DNA from 3 places in the Lysinibacillus sp. FSL P4-0201 genome. Region 3 is predicted to be linked to each of the others. Evidence: riboswitches for the same ligand, from Rfam matches in the RefSeq annotation. Region 3 holds a riboswitch; each other region holds the start of a gene.
The links. Region 3 has a riboswitch for thiamine pyrophosphate ahead of thiM (hydroxyethylthiazole kinase). Riboswitches for the same ligand answer to the same signal wherever they lie in the genome.

Region 1 (4,219 bases), 570 kb from region 3:
GCAGGATGTAGTTGCTTCAGAAAGTCTCTATCAAGAAAGTAAAGAGGCTCTTCAACTTTTGCAGCAACGATGGCTGGCGAGTCAAGCTAGTATTTTAGCAGAACAACTGAAGGAAGGAGAACCCTGTCCTGTTTGTGGTAGTATGACACATCAGAAAGCACACAATGAGCAACTGGAAGTTATTGAGCTTGCTCAAGTGGAAGCATTAAGAGCGAAGGCATCATCAGACGAGCGTAAGTATTTGGAGAAAGAGGCATTTTTAGCATCAGCGCAGCAACTTCTTCAAGATACATGGCGACAACTCGATGCTCAACATATTAAACAAGAAGACCAACCACAGATCACCGCTACTTTACATGAAGTTGAACAAGAGATTGCTGCATTAAAAATTATTCAACATCAATTAGCTGATGTGCGATTAAAAATAAAGCATCAGCATGACCGAATAGAGCAGCTACGAAATAAGCATATGAAGCTAGAGCAATATTTAGCAGAGCAGATAAAAGAATGGACAAAATTACAAGCGGTTGTAGACGAACAACTTAAGCAGATGCCCCCTAATTTACCAACTTTACAGCAATTAAAGCAACAACTTAATGAAGTTAGTAAACAGAAAGAAGAGCTTCAAAAAAGTTGGCAAGTGAGTCAAGAAAATTTGCATGCAGCAAAGGAAGCAGCTAGCAATGCAACACTAACTGTAGAAATTGCCAAACAGTCCTTTGAGGAATTACAGCTTAAAATGAATGAAAAGCTTCAGCAATTTTCAGCAGATATGCAAGAAATAGGTTTCGAAAGCTATGAGGCTTATGCAACTGCTAAACGGAGTACCATACAATTGGATGCACTTCGAAAAGCATGTAGCGACTATGCTTTACAAGTACACACGTTGCAAATTCAGATTACCGAAGGGGCTACATACCTTCAAGGAAAAGAGAAGCAAGATTTAGAGGCGATGGAAGCAAGAGTAGAACAGCAGCGAATTTCCTATGAGGAAGCATTTAAACGTTTGCAACAGATGAATGGCTTTATACAAGCATGCCAAGGCTTTAGTGAAAGGGTGGAAGAAATAGCGAAAGAGCTTCATTTACTTGAACAAGAAGCAGGACGAGTAAAGGAGCTCTATGGATTATTAAATGGACAAAATTCGAAAAAGCTATCCTTTGAGCGTTATATACAAATTAACTACTTAGATCAAATTACAGAAGCCGCAAATATACGTCTGTATCATTTATCAAACGGTCAATTTGAGCTTAGACGTTCAGATAGATTAGAAAAGCATGCGAAGCAAAGTGGCCTTGGTCTTGATGTTTATGATGCTTATACAGATCAATTACGAGATGTCAAAACTTTATCAGGTGGTGAAAAATTTAATGCTTCGTTGAGCCTTGCATTGGGGATGGCAGATGTGATTCAAAGCTACCAAGGTAATATTCATATTGAAACGATGTTTATTGATGAGGGCTTTGGCTCGCTTGATGAGGAATCACTAAATAAAGCAATCGATACATTAATTGATTTGCAGGATTCTGGTCGTATGATTGGCGTTATTTCGCATGTACCTGAATTGAAATCTGCGATGCCAGCAGTTTTACATGTGGAAAAAACATTAAATGGCCATAGTCAAACCCATTTTGAAGTGAAATAAAACGAAGGCGTATTTCTAAAAGGAATACGCCTTCGTTTTATTTTTTTCGAGTTGTGGTTGTAGGCGTTGTGCCCTTTTTTGCAGCCATTACTTTTTTTACGATAGGAATAACAATAGGTGCTAACTTAACGGCAGTTTTTACAACGTTTGATACTTTCATCCCAAAACAGCTCCTTTTACAATTACTACTACCTGTTTCACTTAAAAATAAAACATTAACGGATAACACGAACAGCCTGAATTATATTCCAAATCACAATACCGAGTGAGACGAGAGCATAGATGGCGAATGAAGCAAACCAAATAATCATCACTGTCTTGTTACTGGAGGTTGGATCTAAACTAAATGTAGAAAAAACAAAGACAATAAAGAATAGAATGCCAAAAACAAAGGGTATTAAATGAGAGACAAGTGCACGAATCGAATGGCTTTTTACATCACTGTCTTTTGTCACGAAATATACAATTAATGGAACGATAAAAGGGGCGAAGAAAATACTAAGATAACTAAAGGCAGCTAAAATTTTTTGATTCTCCATAGTTGTACCTCCTTTTTAAATATTTACGCATGAAAAACAGCAAAGTTTCAAAAAAATGATGTATGGAAGGTTGTAATCCTTCAATCCTTTGCGTACAATGAGAGTGTTCAAATAAATTCAGATGTAACGACCACAAGGGGAGCTGATGATGTCAGCTGAGACTGGGCACGTAATGCCTTGACTCTTCGAACCTGTAAGTTAACGCTTGCGTAGGGATGTGGATAGAAACCGACACTTGTACGATGTGAGGCTCTGTCCTGACATCGTTTTTTCGTCCTTAAAGGAAAAAGGTGTCAGAAAGAGACATATCAGCGCTTTTCTATTCCTGCTCTTGTATCCTACATCGGAACAAAGGAGAGAATATGTATGGACAAAAAAAGACTATTAATGCTAGTGGAGATTGCGATTTTTGCAGCGATAGGTCTCGTACTGGATCAGGTTTCCTTTAAAGTATGGGCACAAGGCGGCTCAGTTAGTCTTGTTATGGTACCGATTATGTTAATAGCATTTCGCTGGGGCTTAGTAGCTGGTCTTACTACGGGACTACTTGTGGGTGTTATGCAAACAATGTTTGGTTCTTATATCGTGCACTGGCTACAAGGATTACTGGATTATGGCGTTGCTTTTACTGTTGTAGGATTAGCGGCGGTTGTACGTGGACCAGTGTTAGACGCTGCTAAACATATGAACAAAACAAAAATGGCACTTTATATAATCATAGGTACCGTTTTCGCAGGCTTCTTACGATACACAGCACATACAATCGCTGGTGCTGTATTTTTTGCCGAATATGCGGGTGACCAAAATGCATGGATCTATTCCATCATCTACAATGGTACATATATGCTACCAGCAACCATTTTAACGGCTATCGTTGGTGTTCTTTTATTTACAGCCGCTCCCCAATTAATGCAAAGAAAAGCTTAATGCTAGTCCCTTCACAGGAGTGGAGGGACTTTTTTGTCGTGAATAACTCTTTTAGCACTTTGCAAAGTAGGAAAGCATACAATATTTAAAGCGTTTATCGTTATACGCATAAAAAGTTATGTTATATTAAAGAATAGATATTAGATGAAAGGGACGTTATACATGATTGTAAAAACGCAAGAAGAGATTGAAGCTTTTAAAAAAATAGGACGCATTTGTGCTGAAATTCGCGAAGCAATGAAAGCTGCCACAAAACCAGGTGTTACAACACTTGAGCTTGATGAAATTGCTGGTCGCATGTTTGCAGAGGCTGGTGCTATTTCAGGACCAAAGGGAGAATATGATTTTCCAGGGTATACATGTATTAGCGTCAATGAAGAAGTAGCACATGGTATTCCAGGAAAGCGTGTTATTCAAGAGGGAGATATCGTAAATATTGATGTTTCAGGCTCTTTAAATGGCTATTTTGCTGACACAGGTATTTCATTTGTTGTGGGTGATGGCTATGAGGACAAAGAAAAGCTTTGCCGTGTTGCTAAAAGTGCCTTTGATCGAGCAATGACAAAGGTAAAGGCTGGATCTAAATTAAATCAAATTGGTAAAGCTGTTGAACGCGAGGCAAATGCTAATGGGTTAACTGTTATTATGAATTTAACAGGTCATGGCTTAGGTCAATCTTTACATGATGAACCAAACCATATTTTAAATTATTACGATGCATGGGATACTACTATTATGAAAGAAGGTATGGTCCTTGCGGTTGAGCCATTTATCTCAGCAAATGCAGAGCATATCGTAGAAGCAGGTGATGGCTGGACATTCGTGACACCTGATAAATCACTTGTAGCTCAAATCGAACATTCAGTCATTGTAACAAAAGATAAACCAATTATCTTAACGTCATTAGACGAAGAATAGGATGCAATGAAAAAATCCTGCTAACCAATTTATTTTTGGTAGGCAGGATTTTTTTTAATAAATAAAATGCCAACAAAGAGAACACCGCATAAAAATAAAGCGGCTGTAGTGACAAGTAGCTCATCAAAACCATTATGTATGGCGATTCCAATATAAGCCCAAATAAAAACACTTGGATACATAACATCAA
Region 2 (4,219 bases), 2.1 Mb from region 3:
ACTTGACCGTTCTGGCAGTATGCAAGGCTCGAAGCTTGAGCTTGCTAAGGAAGCAGCGGCACGTTCTGTTGAGATGTTGCGAGACGAGGATACATTAGGATTCATCGCCTTTGATGATCGTCCTTGGGAGATTATAGAGACAGGGCCTCTTAACAGTAAAGAAGAGGCTGTGGATACTATTTTATCAGTAACACCTGGTGGGGGAACAGAAATCTATAGTTCATTAGCTAAAGCCTACGAGAACCTTGCTGATTTAAAGCTCCAACGTAAGCATATTATCCTCTTAACAGATGGGCAGTCACAGGCAGGGAACTATGAGGATTTAATTGGTGAAGGGAAAGAAGAGGGTATAACCTTATCGACAGTAGCGATTGGACAAGATGCCGATGCGAACTTATTAGAAGCGCTTAGTGACATGGGCAGTGGACGTTTCTATGATGTGATAGATGAGCAAACCATTCCTTCTATTTTATCTCGAGAAACAGCTATGATTTCCCGCACCTATATTGAGGACAATCCATTCTATCCGGCAATTTATAATGCAGCAGGATGGAACTCACTGTTTGCTAATGGTGTCCCACAAATGAATGCATATATTGGGACAACGGCAAAACAGGGGGCTACTGTTGTAGCAGAAAGCGAGAAAGAAGATCCTGTGTTAGCGCAGTGGCAATATGGTCTTGGTAAAACATTTGCCTTTACATCTGATTCAACGGGTAAATGGACTGGAGATTGGGCAAGATGGCAGAATTGGGGAGCATTTTGGCAAACACTTATTTCTCAAATGCTACCAAGCTACAATGATGTAGCCTATGATGTAAGATTGGAAGCAGATGGTTCCTTTATGATTACAGACCCTACAAATGAAGCCGCATTTTTAGATATTGTAGCGGTAAATGAAGCAGGGGAGGAGCTAGAAACACAACTTGAAACCATTTCCGCATCTCAAGTTCGAGCTGTAGTACAAGCTGAACCTGGATTAATTTTCTTCCGTATAGCAGATGAAAAGCAGGCCATTTATCAGGCAGGGCTAAGTGTTCCTTATAGTGCTGAATACGAACTACTCCCTGTAAATAACCAACTGATAGAAGAGTTAACTCAACGAACAGGAGGCACTGTTTTAAAGGAACCACAAGATGTCTTCCGTGACTTTACGACAAAAGGAGCAGATCGGCAAAATATTGTCACATGGCTACTCTTAGCGAGTATACTTCTTTTCTTTATTGATATTACCATAAGACGTTTTGGTTGGAATTTCCTAACGAATGCGAAGAAAAAAGAGCCGCTGGTTGAGGAAAAAACTATACCAGAAGACACGAATGTAGCACAGTTGTTAAAAGGCATGAAAAAACGATCTTAAATATAGAGGAAGCAGTGCAAACTCGAATAGTTTTGCACTGCTTTTTATATTCCCTGAAATAAAGAGTTATCCCCTTTGTAAAGAGGGTAAGAATTATCTAAAAAGTAGGCTCTTTGCTCATAAAGAGAAGAAAAGCGATCCAAATTGGACTACCCCAGCTCAATGAATGCTCATAATTCAATTTCTCTCAATAAAGAGAAGAATTAAACCTCTTTACTAGCTCTGTTTTACGCAAGCTACTCGCAACCATTACACCTAAAATAGCACCGATCGTACTTGATGTTAAAAAGGCTGGTAGGAAGAAGAATACTGCTACAGATGTTCCCATGAATAATTTTGCATAAGGGACGGCAATAAGTGAAGCCAGAATGCCCGTTCCGATAACTTCTCCGATACCAGCTAACCACATTTTATTGCTATATTTATAGGCAAGGGCAGCACAGAACGCACCGATGATACTACCAGGGATAGCTAGTAGAGAGCCTGTTCCAGTAAGGATACGAATGATGGCAGTGACAAAGGCAACTATAACTGTTGGTACGGGTCCAAGTATAATGGCTCCTATCACATTAATAGCATGCTGAACGGGGTAAGCACGTGCGATTCCTGTTGGGATGGATACGAAAGTAGAGCCTGCAACAGCAACGGCTACTAATAAAGCCATGACTGTTAATTTACGAATTGACATAAAGTTCACTCCTATTTGGTAAAGTTCGTGAGGAAAAATAAAAAGGCCACCCCCTTTAAACAATAGGAAGCGGCCTTGTGTGTATAGTGACAACAGCAAGTAGCGCCACTTCCCTCCGCTAGTGTGAACTAGATCAGGTTCAAAGGGTCCGTATATTACCATATACGTCTCAGCCTTTTAAAGACTCCCCTAGTGGTTAAAATCATTCAATTTTGTGAATCAACAATAATGTAACATACTGCAAAAAATAGTCAATGATTTTTCAGACTATTTTGTATCGGGATGCATTAAATGAGGTGCTTTTTTCACTGTCCAGATGAGCGCTAGGAAGAAACATGCTAATAATATGATAGAACCGAAAATATATGGGCTATTCATATTCCAGTCAAATAATAAACCTGCCAAAGCGGGTCCAATCATATTTCCGAGGCTCATATAGGCATTATTCAAGCCCGCAGCAAATCCCTGCTCTTTCTCTGCAAGCTTTGAGATGAGTGTATTAACAGCTGGACGAATTAATGTCGTTGCTGTAGAGAAAATTGTTGCTACAACTAAAATAAGGGCAAAGCCAGAAACAAATAATATTAAGAAAATAGCAACGGATGCAATAAATAAATTTACTAGTACTACTTTCATTTCACCATAACGATTGAACAGTGGTGTAATAATAAACATTTGTACTACTACTCCAAAAGCACCACCAACAACTAATATAATCGCTATATCTACAGGTGTGTAATTAAACTTTTCTGTCACAAATAATGACAATGTCGTTTGGAAATTTGCAATTCCAAACGAGAACACCAGCATAATTATGAGCATAACAAAATAAGGCATATGTATGGAACGAGCCATTTGCTTCGCCAGATTGTCTTGCTTTTGTTTCTGTTGAGCAGTGTTTGGTTTGGTAGAAGGTAATAAAAAGTAAGATAAAATAGATGCTACAATGGCTGCAGCTCCAGCTGTGAAAAATGGGAAATGTAAGCTTACCTTTGCTAAAAAGCCACCAATACCAGGTCCAATCATAAAGCCAAGAGACATAGCGGCACCCAACATCCCCATACCTTTCCCACGTTCTTCATAGGTTGTGACGTCAGCGACAAAAGCCATAATAGGAGGTGCAACAAATGCGGAACCTAGACCACCTAAAAATCGTGCTAAAAAGAGCATCCATACATCTGTAGCAAGGCCAAATCCGATTTGTGCAAGACCTGTTACGATAAGACCGAAAATAATTAAATTTTTTCGTCCGTACTGATCTGAAAGATTCCCAGCAATAGGAGAAAATACGAATTGAGCTAAGGCGAACGTTGCGATTAGCATACCTAGAACTTGTCCTGCTGCACCAAATATTTTTAAATACTCTGGCATGACAGGAATAATAATGCCAATACTCCCCATTGCGATAAACATATTAAACATTAAAATATACAAAGCCGCCTTATTGGACTTCTGCTGGGTCATCGAATGAACCCCCTTTTTGTAATCAAATATAGTACAGTCTATCATAAAGAATTATTGCTTGGCTAATAGTTAAGATTATAGTACTGGTTCTATATTTAGAATGGTTTTCCACAAAAGTTTTTATCCACGCACCTATGCATGATGAAATAATACATTTTAGTCATAAAAGTTGAGGGAAAAGAAGCTATGGAAGGATAAATTAGTAAAGCAACAACAATTGAGGGACTTCTCTTATAAAGGGAGAATTAAAAATTTGGAGAGTCTGTCTGTAATGGCATAAAGCATGGCTATAAATTGTAGCGATGTTGAGCGTTAGAAGTTATGGACTATCAAAAATACACTAATGTGAGAATCTATTAAAATTTAGATAAAATATTTTATAAATATAATAATGCAAATAGTCGATTGAAAATGTTCTTAGTTTAATAAACAGTTAGATAAGCAGAGAAAAAAACTAGCGAATTGGTGTGAAAACCAATTCGCTAGTTTAATTATCTGATACTCATTTTAAATTCTAAAAATAATTCGTTGTATTTCCCTAAATAATCAGGTCCTAAATTTTTGTAGACCTCTAATGTATCGCGTTGTTCTTCAGAAGGATAGTAGCGTTCGTCAGAAACAACTTCTTCGTCCATTAAGTCCATAGCGGCAATATTAGGAGTAGAATAGCCTACAAAATCAGCATTTTGAGCACCTGATTCAGCACT
Region 3 (4,219 bases):
CTGTCACTTCACGCATTGGACTTAGCATATCTTTATGCTCTCCCGATTTAAACGTTTCAAATTTGACTCCTACTTTTTCAGCCAGCTCTTGATAGTTAATTGATTGCATGATGACACCAATAGAGCCTGTTATTGTATCACGATGGGCAAATATTTTATCTGCTGGTGCAGAAATATAATAACCACCTGAAGCTGCCATAGAATCCATTGATACATAAATTGGAATTTGTCGTTCTTCTTTTATTTTTAGTAGCTTTTTATAGATATCTGCAGATTCCTTTACACCACCACCTGGTGAATTAACGCTTAAAACAACACCCTGTATGGACTCATCATATAAAATATTATCCAATTGTTCTAAGAAAAATTGATGATCATAGGCAACTGGTTGCCACAATGTACTTGAGCCGATATCTTGAATCGTTCCATCTACCTTTAAATAAGCAATTCGCTTATCAAAATTCTCCCCTTCAATGACATTTTCATATACATCTAAGCTATTACCTGCCATTAAGCTATCAAAATTACCTAGGAAATCTGCTTTAAATAGCGCAAAAATGGTATTAATTCCTAACGAAAATAGTAAAAGAACACCAGCCACTACTAAAGCAACCCACCTTTTTACATTCATGTCTTTCCGCCTCCTCAACACGTAATACGTATGACTTGCCAATTTGTTTCATTTTTTTGCAATAATTAAACACAAAAAGCTTTAAGCTATGTATTTCCTCATATTACCTTACCTAAAAAAAATAAAAAAATCAAAGTCCATACCTTTGATGAACTTTGATTTTCGACATTATTTCCTAGGAAATGATTATAATTGGAGGTGTTTGATTTCTTGTTGCCGTAATTCGACACGTCTAATTTTCCCAGAAGATGTTTTTGGTAGTTCCTCTACAAATTCAATAGCACGTGGATATTTATAAGGAGCGGTCAATGATTTAACATGACTTTGGAGTGTTTGAATAAGCGCTCCATCACCTTTTTCACCATTGCGCAGAACAATAAATGCTTTGACAATATTTCCTCTTACTTTATCAGGGCTCGCTATAACAGCAGCCTCTTTTACAGTTGGATGTTTCATTAAAGCATCCTCTACTTCAAAAGGGCCAATTGTATAGCCTGAGGATATAATAACATCGTCTCCTCGTCCGTCAAACCAAAAGTAGCCATCTTCATCTTTATAGGCACGATCTCCTGTAATATACCAATCCCCACGAAATTGTAAATTTGTACGTTCAGGATCATTTAAATATTTTTTAAAGAGTGCTGGCGTTTCGCGATGAACAGCAATATCACCAACTTCTCCGATTGTAACAGGTTTGCCCAAATCATTAATAATTTCAACAGTGTTGCCAGGAGTAGGTTTTCCCATAGACCCAACTCTCGCTTCCATCCCTACCATTGTGCCTACCAATAATGTATTTTCCGTTTGTCCATAGCCATCTCGCACTTGTAATTTGAATGCTTCCAAGAATACTCTAATAACCTCACTATTTAATGGCTCACCAGCTGATACAGCTTGGCGAATTGCACTTAAATCATATTCATGTAAATTTTCAAGCGCTGCCATAAAACGATATTCAGTTGGTGTACAGCATAGTACATTGATTTTGAATCTCTCAAGCAATGCTAAATAAGAAGCTGCTTCAAATTTACCTTTGTAGACAAATGCAGTAGCACCACTGCCTAAAGTAGCTAGAAATGGACTCCAAATCCATTTTTGCCACCCTGGTGCTGCAGTCGCCCAAACAATATCATTTTCTTGTACACCCAACCAATGTGGTGCTGTTGTTCGTAAATGAGCATAGCCCCAACTATGCGTATGCACTGCTGCTTTTGGATTTCCTGTTGTTCCGCTTGTATAGGCTAAAAATGCATTGTCTGTGCTTTTTGTTGGGATAGGATTTATGTAGGTTGTAGGTTGATTATTCATTTTTTCAAGTATGTTCTGCCAAGGTTCATGTGCATTCCCTATGACAAATTGCAGTATGTCTTGTAAATTTCCCACTTTATCGAACTGTTCAATATAGGGTTCAAATGCAATAACTGCTTTAGCATTTGCATGATGAATTCGATACTCAATATCCTTTGTTCTTAACATCTCAGAACTTGGAATAATAGTTAAACCCGCTTTCAATGCAGCAATATACACAATATATGCTTCAACCGAACGTGGTACCATTACTAAAATGACATCACCTTTCTTTAAACCTTGCTTGGTGAATACATGTGCTGCTTGATTCGCTTTTTCCAATAAATGTGCATATGTAATACATTGGATGTCTTGGTTTTCTTCATAAATGATTAAAGCATTTTTGGCTGCATCCTGAGCATATTTTTCAATTTCCTCTACTATGTTATACCATTCTGGTGCAACTAAATCTTGTCTTTTCATGGCAATTGCCCCCTTTTGTTATGACACATTATAAAACTCTTTTTTCAGCATTTTCAATGGTTTGTGCTTAATTTCGGTAAAGTCATGACAACTATCATACCCTCCTATATGGCATCGGTCACATTTTATCTATAGGAAAACTTGCTATTGAATACAAATGAAAAGTATGGTACATTTTGGTCAACTAAAAGCAAGATTGCAGGGGGACTCGTAAGAGTTGAGAAGGTAAAACCTGACCCTTTGAACCTGTTAGTTAATACTGACGTAGGGAGCAATAAACATCGTTTTCAGATGAAAGGCTCTTTTCGTGCATTTTTACACAAAAAGAGCCTTTTTTGCATGCTTACGTCCATCCCTAAAGGAGGACTACAATGATTTTTCAAACAATTCGTCAACAGCAACCACTTATCCATTGTATTACAAATTATGTAGTGGCAAATTTTCAAGCAAATGGTTTATTAGCGATAGGTGCTTCACCAGTAATGGCCGATGACTACCAAGAGGTAGAGGAGATGGTGGCCATTGCTCAAGCATTATTAATTAATATTGGAACACTTAATGATCGCACAAAAAGTGCCATGTTATTAGCAGGTGAAAAAGCCAATAAACTTGGTATTCCTGTTATTTTAGATCCTGTCGGAGTTGGAGCCACAACTTATCGTAAGGAAACCGTAAGATACTTACTGGAAAACATACACTTTGCCGTGATTCGCTGTAATCTCGGCGAGCTAGCAGCAATAGTTGGTGTAAATTGGCAACAAAAAGGTGTCGATAGTGGTCATGGCACTATCGCTATGGAATTAGAAGCCACATCATTGGCTCAACGCTATCAATGCATTGTTATTGTCACAGGAGAACGCGATTTTATAACTGATGGCAAGCATAGCCAATGGATCGCTGGTGGTCATCCACAAATGACGGAAGTAACGGGTACAGGTTGTTTACTTAGCGCAATTTGTGGCGCAGCCTATAGTGTAAGCCATAATCCTTACCAACAATTAACAGAAACACTTACTTACTATAAAAAAGCAGGTGTACTGGCATCCGCATTTACTGCAGACATTGGTGATTTTCAAATAGCCTTACTCAATGCTATACATCGCTTATCAAAGGATGGTGCAGCTTCATGCATATTGTAACAACAATCGCTGGCTCAGATAGTGGTGGTGGCGCGGGTATACAGGCTGATTTAAAAACATTTCAGGAATTAGAAGTGTTTGGTACTTCTGTTATTACTGCTCTAACTGCTCAAAATACTTTGGGTGTAACAGGTGTTTGCCCTATTGACGTTTCCTTTATAAAAAAACAATTAGAGGCCTTAGTAGAAGATTTTCCAATCGCTGCGATTAAAACAGGAATGCTTTATTCCTCAGAAATTATCAAAGCAATTGCATACAAGATCAGGGAGCTAAACATTCCACTGATTGTTGATCCGGTGATGATTGCAAAAGGTGGGGAAAGCCTATTACAGCAAGAAGCTATCGATGCCTTACGCTCAACTTTATTACCACTTGCTACGGTTGTTACGCCCAATATACCCGAGGCAGAGACACTTACTGGGAGATCTATTCATCATTTTGAAGATATGAAAGAAGTAGCTCAAAGCTTGTTACAGCTAGGTGTACAATGTGTCATCATTAAAGGTGGTCATTTAGCAGATCCACTTTATGCCATTGATTATGTATTTTGCAAAAATGGACGTTCTTTTTCTTTGCAGTCTCCACGAATCCAAACAAAAAATACGCATGGTACTGGATGTACATTTTCCGCAGCACTTACTGCTTTTCTTGGACAAGGATTTGCTCTGGAAAATGCCAT

Region 1: linked by a shared signal. The riboswitch ahead of thiT (energy-coupled thiamine transporter ThiT) and the one ahead of thiM (hydroxyethylthiazole kinase) in region 3 are both predicted to bind thiamine pyrophosphate.
Region 2: linked by a shared signal. The riboswitch ahead of thiW (energy coupling factor transporter S component ThiW) and the one ahead of thiM (hydroxyethylthiazole kinase) in region 3 are both predicted to bind thiamine pyrophosphate.

Annotation. Positions count from the first base shown of each region.
Region 1 is NZ_CP151995.1:3,992,402-3,996,620, reverse strand. Features, by position in the region: gene MKY76_RS20215 (SMC family ATPase) at 1-1,645, shown strand, start outside; gene MKY76_RS20210 (hypothetical protein) at 1,683-1,805, opposite strand; gene MKY76_RS20205 (DUF4870 domain-containing protein) at 1,861-2,184, opposite strand; TPP riboswitch at 2,310-2,417, shown strand; gene thiT (energy-coupled thiamine transporter ThiT) at 2,551-3,111, shown strand; gene map (type I methionyl aminopeptidase) at 3,274-4,029, shown strand; gene MKY76_RS20190 (hypothetical protein) at 4,059-4,219, opposite strand, start outside.
Region 2 is NZ_CP151995.1:901,702-905,920, forward strand. Features, by position in the region: gene MKY76_RS04260 (VWA domain-containing protein) at 1-1,360, shown strand, start outside; gene thiW (energy coupling factor transporter S component ThiW) at 1,548-2,048, opposite strand; TPP riboswitch at 2,142-2,249, opposite strand; gene MKY76_RS04270 (MFS transporter) at 2,316-3,512, opposite strand; gene MKY76_RS04275 (ABC transporter substrate-binding protein) at 4,004-4,219, opposite strand, start outside.
Region 3 is NZ_CP151995.1:3,421,099-3,425,317, forward strand. Features, by position in the region: gene sppA (signal peptide peptidase SppA) at 1-631, opposite strand, end outside; gene MKY76_RS17145 (acyl--CoA ligase) at 818-2,401, opposite strand; TPP riboswitch at 2,592-2,689, shown strand; gene thiM (hydroxyethylthiazole kinase) at 2,773-3,540, shown strand; gene thiD (bifunctional hydroxymethylpyrimidine kinase/phosphomethylpyrimidine kinase) at 3,528-4,219, shown strand, end outside.